2 regions of the Alteromonas sp. DY56-G5 genome follow, and region 2 is predicted to be linked to the other one. Evidence: riboswitches for the same ligand, from Rfam matches in the RefSeq annotation. Region 2 holds a riboswitch; the other holds the start of a gene.

Region 1 (7,514 bases), on a different contig from region 2:
GGAAACATATGGGATAACGCCACATTGGCGTACACAAAAGCGGCTGACCCCGCCAGCGTTCCAACGAGCAATGGGTTGTTTGTACCCATGTTGATCCACGCCATAAACGCCATAATGGTGCCACCAACATAAGATATGAAATATAGCGTTAAGCGCCTTCGTTTTGCTTCCGCTTCATCTTGCTGAGCACTTCTAAGTAATTGACGCAACGACGAACTGTCCATAAAAAGACTTATCTCCGCATTTAAAACTAATTAACCATTATTCCTTTCAGCATAGACTGAATGTTCAATAATAACCAAGGAGAAAACTGCGCCTAATTTCAAACATTAATACAGAAAATGCGTATACTACGGGGTATATCGTATGACGTTATGTGATACATCGTTTTAGTTTCTTTTTATATAGTTTGGAATAGCCATGAGTCACCTCAACACTACCCGCACCGTTCGAATTGCTACTAGAAAAAGTGCTTTAGCGCTTTGGCAAGCAGAGTATGTGAAGGCAAAATTGTTGGAGCATTATCCGTCAATGACCGTTGAGCTTGTGCCTATGAGCACGCAGGGCGACAAAATTTTAGATACACCTCTGGCGAAAATTGGTGGTAAAGGACTTTTCATAAAAGAGCTTGAAATTGCCATGCTTGAAGGCCGTGCCGATATTGCCGTGCACTCTATGAAAGACGTACCGGTCGAATTTCCTGAAGGTTTTGGCCTTCACGCTATTTGTGAGCGAGAAAACCCGTTCGACGCCTTTGTTTCAAATAACCACGACAGTTTAGATGCCCTACCCCAAGGCGCAGTAGTAGGTACGTCTAGCCTTCGCAGGCAGTGCCAAATTCGCAAGTATCGCCCTGACCTTATTATCAAGGACCTGCGCGGAAACGTGAATACTCGCCTAGCCAAGCTAGACGCAGGTGAGTACGACGCTATTATCTTAGCTTCTGCTGGCCTTATTCGCCTTGAAATGGAATCTCGTATTCGCATGCCGTTACCCGCTGATATTTCACTACCCGCCGTTGGACAAGGTGCCGTAGGTATTGAGTGCCGTAACGACGATGAAGAGCTAATTAAGTTGCTACAGGCGCTGAACCATACGGACACCAATACGCGCGTTACTGCGGAACGCGCCATGAACGAGAGATTGGAAGGCGGCTGCCAAGTACCTATTGGTAGCTTTGCCACGCTTGATGGAGATGTGCTGACACTAACCGGTATGGTTGGTAAGCCAGATGGTTCAGAACTGCTCTTTGCTTCTGCTACAGCGTCGCGAGAAAAAGCCGCAGATATTGGTGTTGAAGTTGCGGAATCCCTTCTTGAGCAAGGTGCCGGTGAAATCTTAAAGGCGCTTTATAACTAAGTTATAGTTTGTCGAATGCGTGCAGGTTTACGCAGTAAAATAAAAGGATGAAAATTCGATAGTATGTTGCTGTTTACACGCCCACTGCCAAAGTTAAAAGCAAGCGCTTCTGCCTTTGAAAAAGCCGGAATTGACGCGGTAGGCGTTGCCACGTCTAACATCATTGATATTTCGTCTGAAAGAAAAGCTGCTGCAGAATTTTTAGCGTCAAATGCAGTAAACGCAATTGTTGTTACCAGCGTATATGCTGTAGACACCGTTATTGAAGGCTTACGCGAAACGGCTAACGACTTACCATTGATCATAGCTGTGGGCGATGCCACTGCACGAAAATTACAAGCGGGACTTCAGGCGTTTTCATCGACGCAGGTTGCTATTCCCGAAGCCCATACATCCGAAGGTATACTGGCAATGCACCAACTTAATGAGGCAAACTGTCAGCATGTCGTTATCATTAAGGGTGAAGGTGGGCGCGACGCCATAGCCACTGGATTAGACGAAAAAGGTATTTTAGTGAATAGCTTTTGCGTTTATAAAAGAGAGCAACTTACAAGCCCAATTTACACAAAACGGTGGAAAATGGGCGAAGTTAGCGGCATTATCGCTACAAGCGAAGCAATGGCACTGCAACTAATTGCGCAATTTGGCCAAGCACTTAAATCAATTAAATGGTTAACAGTGAGCGACCGAATTGCCAAAACCCTCACTAGCCAAGGCATTAAAGAGGTAGCGGTTTGTCAGCGAGCCACCGATCAGGCACTCATCGCCTGGGTAAAGGATAACTGGGAGTATTGAATGGCCAACAACAATGAAAGTAGCCCACAAAAAGAGGAACTCGTGAAAGTGGAAGCTGAAAAAGACGTTATCGAATCTTCTGCCACGCACAGTGAATCAACATCGTCGGGGGCTGCTAAAAAGAAATCGTCGGGAAATGGTCTACTGTGGTTTGTTGTAATCATCCTTTTCCTTATTGTGCTTGGTATGGCTGGCGCAGGTTACTGGTATTACATGCAGCAACAGTCGGCAAGCAAGGACTCTGAATCTGCACTTCAAACGACGACCTCTCAGCTAAACACTATTGAGCGTGAGCGCGCTGGTCTTGTTGCCTCTATCGACAAAGTAGCTCGCACCAACCAGACGTTAGAAAGCACGGTAGCCGAGTTAAAAGCGCAAAACGAAAAGCTGACGCTGCAAGCTGAATCGACGCTTGAACAACTAAACAATATGGAAGGTCGCCGCCCGGCAGACTGGCTCATTGCTGAAGCTGATTACTTAGTTCGCATGGCAGGCAGAAAGCTTTGGTTAGAAAACGACGTACGCACAGCAATTTTGCTGCTAGTTAACGCAGATAAACGCTTAAAGTCGTTGGCCGACCCATCGGTACTTCCGGTTCGCGCAAACCTTGCTGAAGACATTCAAACACTTCAACAGCTTAACCCTGTATCACAAAGCTCCGTAGCCCTTGCGCTTACAGGCATGATAGCGCAAATAGATAAGCTACCACTTGATACCTTTGAAAAACCACAAGACGCCAATGCAGAAGACACAACCTTATCGGAGTCTGCTGACGACTGGCAAGAGAACCTTGCAAAGGTGTGGCGTTCACTGGTGAACGATTTTCTTACTATAAAAACTATTGAGGGCCCGGTTGAACCGGTGCTTTCACTAGAAGCCCAGTTCCTAGCAAAAGAGCAGCTTCGTCTGCAGCTTATGCACGCGCAAACCGCCGCGCTTCAGGGCGATGCAGGGCTTTACAACCAGTCGCTTCAATACGCTCAAACGTTAATTATTGAAAAGTTCGACACCGAAAAAAGCCAGGTAACGGGTTTTGTAGATGCACTACAAAACCTCATTGCTACCGATGTATCGCGCCCAATACCTACAGAGCTAGCGTCACAAAAACCGCTAGAGCGTTTATTGGATAGCCGCGTTAAGCAGGTGTTCGGACAAGGAGCAAGTGCACTATGAAATGGTTAGCTATTGCCCTTGCGGTATTAGCCGCATTCGTTGTTGCACTAATTGTTGGCCCAATGTTGTTAGGCGATAAGGGCTACGTACTAATATCACTGGGTAACACCGCTGTTGAAATGACGGTGATTAGCTTTTGTATTTTAGTGATAGGTGCCGTCATTGCCTGGTACGTACTATCTCGACTGGTATTGTGGGCGTTAAGCCTGATCACAGGTTCACATAAATGGTTCGGCACCTTAGGTGAGCGCAAACGTAAGCGTGCGTTTTACGACGGCTTACACGCAATGGCTGCAGGTGATTTTGATACGGCTCAAAAGGCGCTAAGCAAAACCACCAACGGCGATTTCGAAGGCGTTAACTATTTGGCGTCAGCGCAAATTGCTTTTGCCAATAACGATTTAGCCAAAGCCCGTTATTTCCTTGTTCAGGCAACTGACTTTCCAAAAGCGAAAGTAGCCGCAACGGTCATGCACGCGCGTATTGATATGGTTGAAGAAAAATACGATGCGGCACTAGAGAAACTTAACGAGCTTGACGAGCAAGAGCGCGAGAACAAGCAGGTTGTGCAGTTGAAAGCGCAAATTCTTGCCAAGTTAGGTAAGTGGCAAGTACTTCAGGAGAATTTGTCAGGCTGGCGTAAAGCACTGCCCAAAGCAGACTACACTACATGGAGCCAGCGCATCGCCAAAGGTAAGTTTGCCGAAATTGCCAGCAAACAAGGCGCTGTCGAGCTTAAATCGTATTGGGAAACCCTACCTCGTAAGCTTCGTCACGACGATGCTTACCGCGCGGCTTACATTCAACAGTTACTTGACCAAGGTATGCATGCCGACGCACAGAATTTGCTAGTTGAATGGCAAAAGCGTGGCCCGAATAGCGCCCTGTTTCCGCTGTTCACGCAGCTTAATATTCCTGATGCATCGCCATCACTACGACTGCTTGAAAGCTGGATAAAGCAAGACGAAGAAAACGTGTCGCTATACTCCACGCTAGGCCAAGTTGCATTTAACTCAGGCGATGATGTGTTGGCAGAAAAAGCCCTGCTTAAAGCCACTAAAATGAAGTCGCGCAAAGAAGACTTATTGCTGCTGTCTGCAATTAGCGAACGCAAGCACGACACAGCCACTGCACTTCAGCTTTACAAGGAAGGTCAGCAGCTAGCCAGCTAGATGAATATTCATTTAGCTTTCTGGTAGTACTTGTATTACCCGTAAAATTGAAGATATAGTAAAAAGGAATTCTCAATTCGGGTTGTTTCAACAACAACCCGAATTGACTTAAACAACTTGTCGGAGTGCTTCACTGGTAACCCAGTAAGCTGAGACCGCGAAAGTGGGATCCGTAGAACCTGATCAGGCTAATACCTGCGAAGGGAACAAGAAAATACAATGTGCACAATGTTAAACCGTGGTTTAGCGTTGTGAAGCGAAGTTGTTTTGCTGTTGATGATACAGACACATCCATTACGGTGCTGCTCGTCACTCAAGGTAAACTGTTCAAGTTTATCCCCAAGTAAACATCAACGGTGTAAAGGGCTGTAATCACCAAAACCTTTACCAACAATCTCGCTAAAGTAACGGGATTATTCCCCTCTACACTTACACTTTGTATTCTCCTTCACTCCTGACAAGCATTTTTAGAACCTAAATTTACAAGGTAAAATGCTATGTCGAACAGACGCGAACAGCGCCAACAAGCACAACAATTCATTAATGAACTTGCGGGCGAAGCTTACCCAAATTCAACACGCCACTACGAGTGTGGCAGCCGTGACGATATTCGTGTGGCCATGCGCCTTATTCACCAACACGACAGTTTAGTGGGTGGTACTGAAAACAACCCTATTTTAGAGCCAAATCCGCCAATTCCTGTTTACGACACTTCAGGCCCCTACGGCGACCCACAAGAAAACATAGATGTGCACAAAGGCCTAGCTCCGCTTCGCCAAACGTGGATTGAAGAGCGTAGCGATACCCTTGAATTAGAGGGCGTTTCGTCAAGCTTTGCAAAAGAGCGTGAAAACGACATATTTACCGAAGATTTCCGCTTTATTCGCAGCCGCAAACCACTAAAAGCAAAAACAGGCAAAAACGTTACCCAGCTTCACTACGCAAGACAGGGCATTATTACCCCTGAAATGGAATACATTGCCATTCGCGAGAATATGGGTCGCCAAGCCATTAAAGATGCCGAACTGACGCAGCAGCACAAAGGTGAACACTTTGGTGCGAATTTACCCGATACCATCACGCCTGAATTTGTACGCCAGGAAGTGGCCGCAGGCCGCGCCATTATTCCATGCAACATCAATCACCCCGAGTTGGAACCAATGATTATAGGGCGTAACTTTCTAGTAAAGATTAACGCAAACATTGGTAATTCAGCAGTCACCTCGTCTATTGAAGAAGAGGTAGAAAAGCTGGTGTGGTCAACGCGCTGGGGCGCCGATACCATCATGGATTTATCTACCGGCAGAAACATTCACGAAACCCGAGAGTGGCTGCTGCGAAACAGTCCTGTTCCTCTTGGCACCGTGCCCATCTATCAAGCGCTAGAAAAAGTAAACGGTGTAGCCGAAGATTTAACGTGGGAGATGTTTAAAGACACCCTAATTGAGCAAGCCGAACAAGGCGTAGACTACTTCACCATTCACGCTGGCGTGCTGCTTGAGTACGTACACCTTACCGCAAAGCGAGTAACCGGCATTGTATCGCGCGGCGGTTCGATAATGGCAAAGTGGTGCTTAAGCCACCACCAACAAAGCTTTCTGTATGAGCACTTTCACGATATTTGCGAAATTTGCGCTAAGTACGATGTGGCGCTGTCGCTAGGTGATGGCTTGCGCCCTGGTAGCGTAGCTGACGCTAACGACGACGCGCAATTCTCTGAATTACGTACCCTTGGTGAGCTGACGAAAATTGCATGGGAGTACGATGTTCAGGTAATGATTGAAGGCCCGGGGCATGTGCCAATGCATATGATTAAAGCGAACATGGAAGAGCAGCTTAAGCACTGCCACGAAGCGCCGTTTTATACCCTTGGCCCCCTCACCACCGATATCGCTCCTGGCTACGATCACTTCACTTCAGGTATAGGTGCCGCCATGATTGGTTGGTATGGCTGCGCAATGCTGTGCTATGTAACACCTAAAGAGCATTTGGGCCTACCTAACAAAGAAGACGTTAAACAGGGGCTGATCACCTACAAAATTGCAGCCCACGCTGCCGACTTGGCGAAAGGACACCCAGGTGCACAAATTCGCGACAACGCCATGTCGAAAGCACGCTTTGAATTCAGGTGGGAAGACCAGTTCAATTTAGCTCTCGACCCGCATACCGCGCGCGCTTATCACGATGAAACTTTGCCGCAGGCGTCTGGCAAAGTTGCGCATTTCTGCTCTATGTGCGGCCCTAAATTTTGCAGCATGAAAATTTCTCAGGAAGTGCGCGATGTGGCTAAACAAGCAGAGCAGCAAGAGTTTGAGAAAGAAAAAGGAATGAAAGACATGGCCCAGGCATTCAATCAGTCTGGCGCAGAGCTTTATCACACTGCAGATAGCAAGGTAGAGCTACCATGATGGCGAAAGCGTCCATAAGCCCTGCACCCAACAACCTCACAACTGCACTTCCTGTAGTGTGGTGTGTGGGAGGCGTTGACTGTAGCGGTGGTGCGGGCGTTACCCGCGACGCCATTACATTGGCCGATCTGAACATCCATGCTTGTGTGCTCACTACACAACTTACCGTACAGTCCAACTCAATCATGCTTAGTAAGGAAAGCATGTGCGCGTCGGCATTAAATCAGCAGTGGCAGGTGCTGTTTGAAGATACCCCACCACGCGCTATTAAAATTGGCGCTATTGCTAATGATGAGCAAGCGCTGTTGTTGTGTGCACGTATTCAAAAAACATCTAACCCTCGCCCCTTCGTTGTATGGGACCCTGTACTGTCTACCTCGTCCGGTGGCGTGCTGAGTGAGTTAAGCGAAAGCGTAGTTGACGAACTGCTGAATACGGTAGATATCGTTACGCCAAATATCGATGAGCTTGCGTGGCTCACCCATTTGCCTGTTGTTGATGAAGCGAGCTTGCTAACTGCAATCAATCGGCTAAGGGGTAAAGGCGCAAAGAGCGTTTACGTTAAGGGCGGTCACGCCCACTGGCAAAAAAACGTGAGCGATATTTT
Region 2 (7,514 bases):
CGCAATTTTATGTAATATCGGCCAAACATCATCTAAAGTGCGTGTGCCTTGGGTGAAATGTACTAACTTTTCTACATAGATTGTCAGTATGCTAATGGGCACGTTGTCTAACTGGTTATCGAATTTAAAGCTCTCTTTTAGCGCTACCAATTCAGAAAGCAGTTTTTTTGCTCTGTTGGAATGAGGATATAACGCTAGTGCACTGGTTTCTCCACTGGCTTTATTAGGCTTTCGCCCATAGTCTACAATCTCAAATCCATTTCTTTTCCAAAAACTGTCTAACTTAAGTGTCGTTCCATAAGAAGTACAGATAGCGTCAATACTTTGCTTCTTGGCTTCATCACTAACTCTTTGTAGCAAGTAACTGCCCATACCCTTACTCTGCGCAAGCGTATCGACGGCAATACGGTTAATACGCCAATATCTAAACGTTGCTGTTTTTGCATCAGCAGACAACAGAGCAAGTCGCTGTGCACCTAAATGCCCTTTAGGACGACGCTTTCCAGACGCAATCCCCAATGCGGTATCGTTCAGGTAGTCGCTACCTTCAGCGTTTATGATTGCAGCACCTATCACGTTGTCGTTGAATTTAAGTATGGCAACAAGTACATCCGGGCTATCCATCAAGCGCATAAAATCATCGGGCGTAGTTTGATAATGGGCTAATGAAAGTAGCGACATTATTTGCTGAAGCGCCTTTTCGGAAATGCTTTTAAACGAACTTATGGAAAAATCGTAATCTATCGGTGGGTTAATACTGTTTTTGAAATTAATCTCGCCAATATTGCGCGCCGCATCTCTGTCCTCAAATAAACAAGTCGTATTGAAAAAGGCTTCAATGGGATCATGTTCGAACCATCGTAACGGCGTTGATAGTCTTAAATGGATAGCTGATGGCGGTAAACTAGGGATGAGTTTGTGAATAAAACCACTGCCTGAACCTTCATAACCCAAAAGCGTAGTACTAAGCACCCACTGCTTGTGGTTGGCTATGATCCGGTATACATCCGGGAGGGGGATTGAAGCCGCTTCATCAACAATTACAACGTCGTACTTTTCATCTTCTGTGGTATATAACAAGGCACTGTCAGGGGGCACCCATTTTACACTGCCAAACGTCGCTGCCTCATTCTTATCATCAAGGCTTTGTTGGGTTTGAATGTTAGCGGTGGATGGTTGTTGTGTTTTGGCACCGCCTATTTCGTACTGTTGAATACGTGAATGCACGTTCTTCACATTATCGAAGCGTTCACTGGTTAATAGTACATTTTTACCCTGTCTGATTAGGCTTTCAATGAATATACCTAATAATGATGACTTGCCTCTGCCTCTTGGGGCGGTAATCAGCGCGTTTAGTTTATTAAGTGAGTGTGCTTGATATAAACGACTGTATGCCTGCTCTTGCTCTTCTGATTTAAATAGTGAGCCTCTATAGACGTTTGATGTTAAGCCTTCGCTAATACGGTACATAGCCGTATCTGGAAGCGTGGTTTTTTCTTCAGTGTGAAATGCCACGTAGTCGTTGTTGCGCAGGTGCTTTATAAAACGTTCGAGGTATCGGCTCTGTGTAAGCGTAAACCCCTCCGACAGGAACGAGACCGAAATATTGTTGACCCATTCACTCAATGCAGGGCAAATAAGTATTAAACAACCACTGCGTTTAACGATCCCCGCCACTGCCATCACGTCGCCAGGTTTGAATGAATCGCGACAGTCTAATGTGGCAATGTCACATTCGCTCCCCAGTACTTGTTTGCGGTTCTTTCCCTTAAGTGTATCGCCAGCAAAATTCACAACGCTTATAGATGAAACTTCATCCACAAAGGCTTGAACGCTACGTATGGCAGCTTCACAAAAATCATCATTGCCAGATATTACAAGCATTCTCCGGTGAAGCGGGCAAGTCACGTTTGATAAGTGTGAAGCGTGAGAGCTTTTTTTGCAGCCATTTTCGCCGCTATTTTCAAAGTAGGGGGCTAATAGCCATTCGCGTAATTGAGTTAGCGCCATGAATCAGTTTTTTCGGTATAATCTAACGCTATAGTAGCGATTTATTATGAGGAATTCGAATGCGCTTTCTTTCTCGGCGTCTAGTTATGCCAAACGACCTTAATTACGCCAATTCTTTGTTCGGTGGCCGCGCGTTAGAATGGATAGACGAAGAAGCTGCAATTTGGGCTATTTGTCAGCTAGAAACTAATTGCTTGGTAACTAAGCATATTGGTGAAATTAGTTTCGAATCACCGGCTATGCAGGGTGATATCGTAGAGTTTGGTCTAGAAACTAAAGCTGTAGGCCGCACATCTATTACCGTAAGCTGCTTGGTACGCAACAAAGCAACCAAGAAAACCATCTGTTTTGCAGACGATATCGTTTTCGTAAAGGTTGACCCTGATACGCGTCAACCAACCGCACACGGCAAAACGTTGGAAGGTTTAAAAGCACAAACTGACGATGAAGTACGTCGCCTAAATATGAATATTGACGCTGAATAGCCCTAAGCTTTCAACGCCTTATATCATATATAAAACCTTACGTTAGCTTAACGTCTTATCTGCTTGACGGCGTGTATCGAACTGGTAGACTCCGTCGCAGAAGTTGAGTTTGCTAGTTTTAGCCGCGCAACACTATACCAAGGGGTGTCCGTTTTCGGTCTGAGATCCACATTCGTGGGAACCCTTAAACCTGATCCGGATAATACCGGCGTAGGGATGGTTCACAATATAGCCTTATCACCTGCCGTTAGACCCGGATCTTTTTTCTTAAATAAGAATAAGAGATCCCATGTATAAAACACTTTTCACACTTTCACTGCTTGCTAGTTCCGTTGCGGCCTATGCGCAACAAACCAATGTAAGTAACACTTCAGATAGCACGCCATCAGATATTGAGCGCGTCATCGTATCTGGTGATTTTCGCCAAACTACACTCGACCAGTTAAGTGCTAGCGCGACCATTTTAGATCAAGAGCGTCTTCGCAGTAGACAGCCGAGCCATATCGACAGTGTGCTAAACAGTATTCCAAACGTAAACTTTGCAGCTGGTGCGTCTCGCGGCCGCTTCGTGCAAATTCGCGGTATTGGAGAGCGTAGTCAGTTCGCCGAGCCTATCAATCCTTCTGTAAGCTTTATCGTCGATGAATTTGATTTTTCAGGCCTTGCTGCGGCAGGTCTTATTTTTGATACTAAACAACTAGAGGTATATCGCGGACCTCAGGCTACCTTATACGGCACAGGTGCTTTGGCCGGAGCGGTTAAACTCTCCAGTAATGACGTGGGTAGCGACGCCCCAGACTACGTTGAAGCCCGCATTGGGAACAAAGAGAGTTACCGTATTGAAGGCGCCACTGGTGATGATATCAACACGGATTGGGGCTATCGTGTTGCGCTGGTTCATAATCGCAGTGATGGCTTTGTAGAAAATACGTTCTTAAATAGAAGCGATACCGCGAATATCGATGAAACCGCACTGCGCTTTGCCGTTGAAGGCAGCGTAGATGAGCGAACCACACTTGCACTTACTTATCGCTGGTACGATATCGATAACGGTTACGATGCATTCTCGCTAGACAATGACAACAAAACGCTGTCTGATGAACCAGGATTTGACGAACACCAAACCCACGCTGTTAGCGCGCGCTCTACAACCAATACAGCAGCGGGCGACTTTATTCTAATTGCCACCCATGCTTCTCACAATATTGCTTATGGCTACGATGAAGACTGGACATTCACAGGGTTTCACCCGTGGGGTTACACGTCTTTTGACGCCTATTATCGCGAGGTAGAAACACAGACCGGCGAGATGCGTTTCGTGTCGTCTGACAGTGCCGCACTTTTTGATGGTATGACTGACTGGACAATAGGCGTATTTTATAAAAGCACGGAAGAAAAGCTGCTACGTCAATACACTTATTTGGATAGTGACTTTGCCAGTGAATACACGCCTACGACGACCGCTATCTATGCTCAGACTGAAAGTCGTTTGAACGAAAATTTAGTACTGGTAGCAGGGTTAAGAGTAGAAAGCTACGATTTTGATTACGCTGATAACAACCAACTTACTCGCGCGTTCGACACCACCATGGTAGGCGGGAAAGTCGCGCTTCAGTATACGCAGGGCAATCACTTCTATTACGGCAGTATTTCACGCGGATATAAAGGTGCAGGCTTTAACCCCGACAGCCGCGTGAATGACAATCAGCGATTCTTCGACGAAGAATATAACTGGAACTACGAAATAGGTGTAAAGGGTCCATTACTTACGCCTGACCTAATTGCTCGTGCTGCAATTTTCTATATGGATAGAAAAGATACTCAGGTGAGCGATTTTGACGTTATCACTCGTGATGACGGTACGGCAGGGTTCGTAGACATTATTGATAATGCTGATTTAGGAACAAACAAAGGAGCCGAGCTGGAGCTTAGCTGGATTGCTAGTGATGCATGGCAGCTAGATGCAAGTGTTGGATATCTAAGCGCTACCTTTGAAGGGTATACGCTTGCAGACGGTACTGAAGTGTCTGAGCAAAGACAGGCTCAATCACCTAAGTGGACCGCAAACCTGTATAGTGAGTACGCACTTACAGATAACATGCTCTGGCGTGTAGATGTAGATTACAAAAGCGAATACCGTTTTTCTGACGGCCATGATGTAACCTCGCCAAGTACTACGCTGGTTAATTCGGAGATTGTGGTGCTACACGGTGATTGGCAGACATCACTGTGGGTACAAAATGCTTTTGATCGTGAGTACTACACCCGTGGATTCGGTGGTTTCAGCAACGACCCTCGCGATGAGTATGCCTTCGATGAGCCATATTACCAAATAGGTAACGGTCGTCAGTTTGGCGTTACTGTTAATTACGCGTTTTAAAATAAAAGGAAACAGACATGCAAGTTATGGTTGAACTGTCGTTGTACCCATTGGTTAACGAATACATTCCACCTATTCAAGATTTCATTGATAGGTTAAATAGCTACAGTGATATTACAGTTTCAACAAGCTCAACCAGCACGCAGGTTACAGGTGACTATGGTGTGGTTATGAAAGTACTTGGTGAAGAAATGCAAAGGACCCATGAAGAAGTGGGGCAAGCTATTTTCGTGGCCAAGTTCTTAAACTTCGATGCCATGCAATCTAGAAAATCATCTTAATGGCTAGCTTTTTTTCTGAGTTTACCTCACAAATTGCCGCTACTTCACTGTTAGAGTGGGTAGCGGTTGTCCTCGCTATTGCCTATGTGCTGTTAGCCGCAAAACAGAACAGCTGGTGTTGGCTGTGCGCTTTTGTGAGTACCGCAATTTACACCTGGCTATTCTGGCAGGTGACTTTGCCATTTCAGTCTGCGCTTAACTTCTTTTATATGATAATGGCGGGATACGGTTATTATCAGTGGTCGAAAGGGGCGGAAGACGGCGATGTTAAGCCAGTGCTTTATTGGCCGTTCTGGGCTCATTTGCTCATTGTGCCGAGTATGTTATTGCTCGCTTGGGTTCTGTCTGAGGTGGCAGGATCACAGTTCAATAGTGAGTACCTACTATTAGATGCGAGCATTAATTTATTGAGTGTAGTCACAACATTTATGGTGGCGCATAAAATCCTGCAAAACTGGGTTTATTGGTTTTTCATCAATTTAGCGTCCGCCTATTTATACCTGCAAGTGGGTTATGCATTATCTGCTTGCCTGTTCTTAGGCTATGTTGGTTTTGCGGTATTTGGGTATTACCAGTGGCTAGTACAATATAAAAAACAAGGTGAACAGGTTGGATATCATCGCCACGCTGCAAAAGGCGCTTAATCTTAGCGACAGTGCGAAAATTTCGTCACACCCTGCTGGAGCGGTAAATCACGTTTACCGCGTTCAAGAGCTCGCAGATAGTCAGTTACCCTTGATTGCAAATAACCTTCAAAGTAGTGGGCAACCAAAGTCGGATCATAACCCTGTCGACTTAGCGGTGAAATGGATGGGCGATGATGACTTTAGTGGGGTTAATCGTGCGCACCAATTTGCTTTGCAGCAACAGCTTTATAGGTTGGGAGTAGCGCCGCAACCTATATGGTTAAGCGATGATGAAACCATTTGGGTTGAGCAGTGGCTAGAGCACAGTGACAGTGCGACGCTTTCAATGCTTGAGCTGGCCAACACCCTCGCTCGTATTCATTCTTTGCCCATTACCGCTAGGCCATTAGATTTAGCATCAAGATGGCAGCATTATATTGATGTTGCACAGCTCGATATGAGCAGTGAACTTTATTTAAAAGCCCAATCATTGCAAAAACAAGTAATAAAAAGTGAACAAGACGATGACGACTATGTGTTATGTCATAATGACTTGCTAACTAATCACTTATTACTGAGCGCAGATAACTCACTCAAAGTTATTGATTGGGAATATGCCGCCATGGGAAACCGCTACTTCGATTTAGCAAGTTGCTGCCTTATCAATAAACTTGAAATCAATGAAAGTAGAGAGCTCGTTAAGCATTACGCCAAGCTAATGAATATCGATGAGCACGACGCGATAGCGAAATTTGATCTGCACACCGAGATTGTCGCTATCACTAATGACCTGTGGTTTGCTGCGCTTAACGCCAATAAGGTCTAATTGTCATAAACTGCTCCGCACTTAAAAGTGACGCTGCATAGAAGTCGGTTTAAAAGCGGGCAATAAGACAAAACACAGGTGATGGATAAAGCCTATTTGGTGTTATTCGATTGAAAAAACAGCGCATTGCGTGTTAATTAAGCATGCAGTGCATGGTAGTGATAAAAAGGCTTTACCTTTTTAATGTCATCCGTATAATGCACAGCGCGCTAGGGGTGTAGTTCGAATTGGTAGAACAGCGGTCTCCAAAACCGATGGTTGGGGGTTCGAGTCCCTCCACCCCTGCCACTTTCTCTTCTTGTGAACGTTTACGTTCAAATCCTAAATTGTTTCTTTGTTAAATTCTTCTTCGATTCTTCTTCAATTTTATTGGTTTCTGTTGCTAGTGCTTAATTTGCTGCAGCTGTTTTATTTCCTCTTATACCAAGGGCTAGGCATTATAAACCCGCGAATAACCCTTATGAATTAACGCTTATGAATTAGCGCTTGAGCATTAAACAGCAGGTGCAATCCGAGCAAAAGAACGCGATAGTTATTCAACCAAGCCTGCAACTTTAGTAAACTAAACAAATACAATGAACTATCCACGTTAGGTGTTTTTGCGCAATGTCTCTTACTTCATATCAGCAGGCGGTTTTACAAGAAATGGGGATCCCGGTTTGGATCACCAAAGAAGCCTACACTGAGCTAAAGCAGGAAGACCAAGCGAAACAAAACAATACTAATGCAGTACAACGCAACGTCGGCACTGCTAGTAGTTCATCGACAAAATTACCCTTCAGCCAAAACGCTCAAACCAATAAGCCACCTTCAACGCCAATATCTCAAGAAGAAAAGCAATCACGTCTTGCTCAGTTGCGGGCAAATGTTGGCAGTAGCGCGAAAGATAAGGCTAAGCCTAAAGAC

The links. Region 2 has a riboswitch for thiamine pyrophosphate ahead of NO989_RS20320 (TonB-dependent receptor). Riboswitches for the same ligand answer to the same signal wherever they lie in the genome.
Region 1: another riboswitch for thiamine pyrophosphate. It lies ahead of thiC (phosphomethylpyrimidine synthase ThiC); the one in region 2 lies ahead of NO989_RS20320 (TonB-dependent receptor).

What each region holds. Positions count from the first base shown of each region.
Region 1 covers NZ_JANHZQ010000005.1:12,820-20,333, reverse strand. Annotated here, with positions in the region: gene NO989_RS03485 (GGDEF domain-containing protein) at 1-224, opposite strand, end outside; gene hemC (hydroxymethylbilane synthase) at 421-1,359, shown strand; gene NO989_RS03475 (uroporphyrinogen-III synthase) at 1,423-2,154, shown strand; gene NO989_RS03470 (uroporphyrinogen-III C-methyltransferase) at 2,155-3,327, shown strand; gene NO989_RS03465 (heme biosynthesis HemY N-terminal domain-containing protein) at 3,324-4,499, shown strand; TPP riboswitch at 4,611-4,722, shown strand; gene thiC (phosphomethylpyrimidine synthase ThiC) at 4,997-6,907, shown strand; gene thiE (thiamine phosphate synthase) at 6,904-7,514, shown strand, end outside.
Region 2 covers NZ_JANHZQ010000067.1:535-8,048, forward strand. Annotated here, with positions in the region: gene NO989_RS20310 (GNAT family N-acetyltransferase) at 1-2,010, opposite strand, end outside; gene NO989_RS20315 (acyl-CoA thioesterase) at 2,070-2,495, shown strand; TPP riboswitch at 2,626-2,729, shown strand; gene NO989_RS20320 (TonB-dependent receptor) at 2,785-4,875, shown strand; gene NO989_RS20325 (hypothetical protein) at 4,893-5,156, shown strand; gene pnuC (nicotinamide riboside transporter PnuC) at 5,156-5,800, shown strand; gene NO989_RS20335 (phosphotransferase) at 5,757-6,608, shown strand; tRNA gene NO989_RS20340 (tRNA-Trp) at 6,820-6,896, shown strand; gene NO989_RS20345 (alanine acetyltransferase) at 7,215-7,514, shown strand, end outside.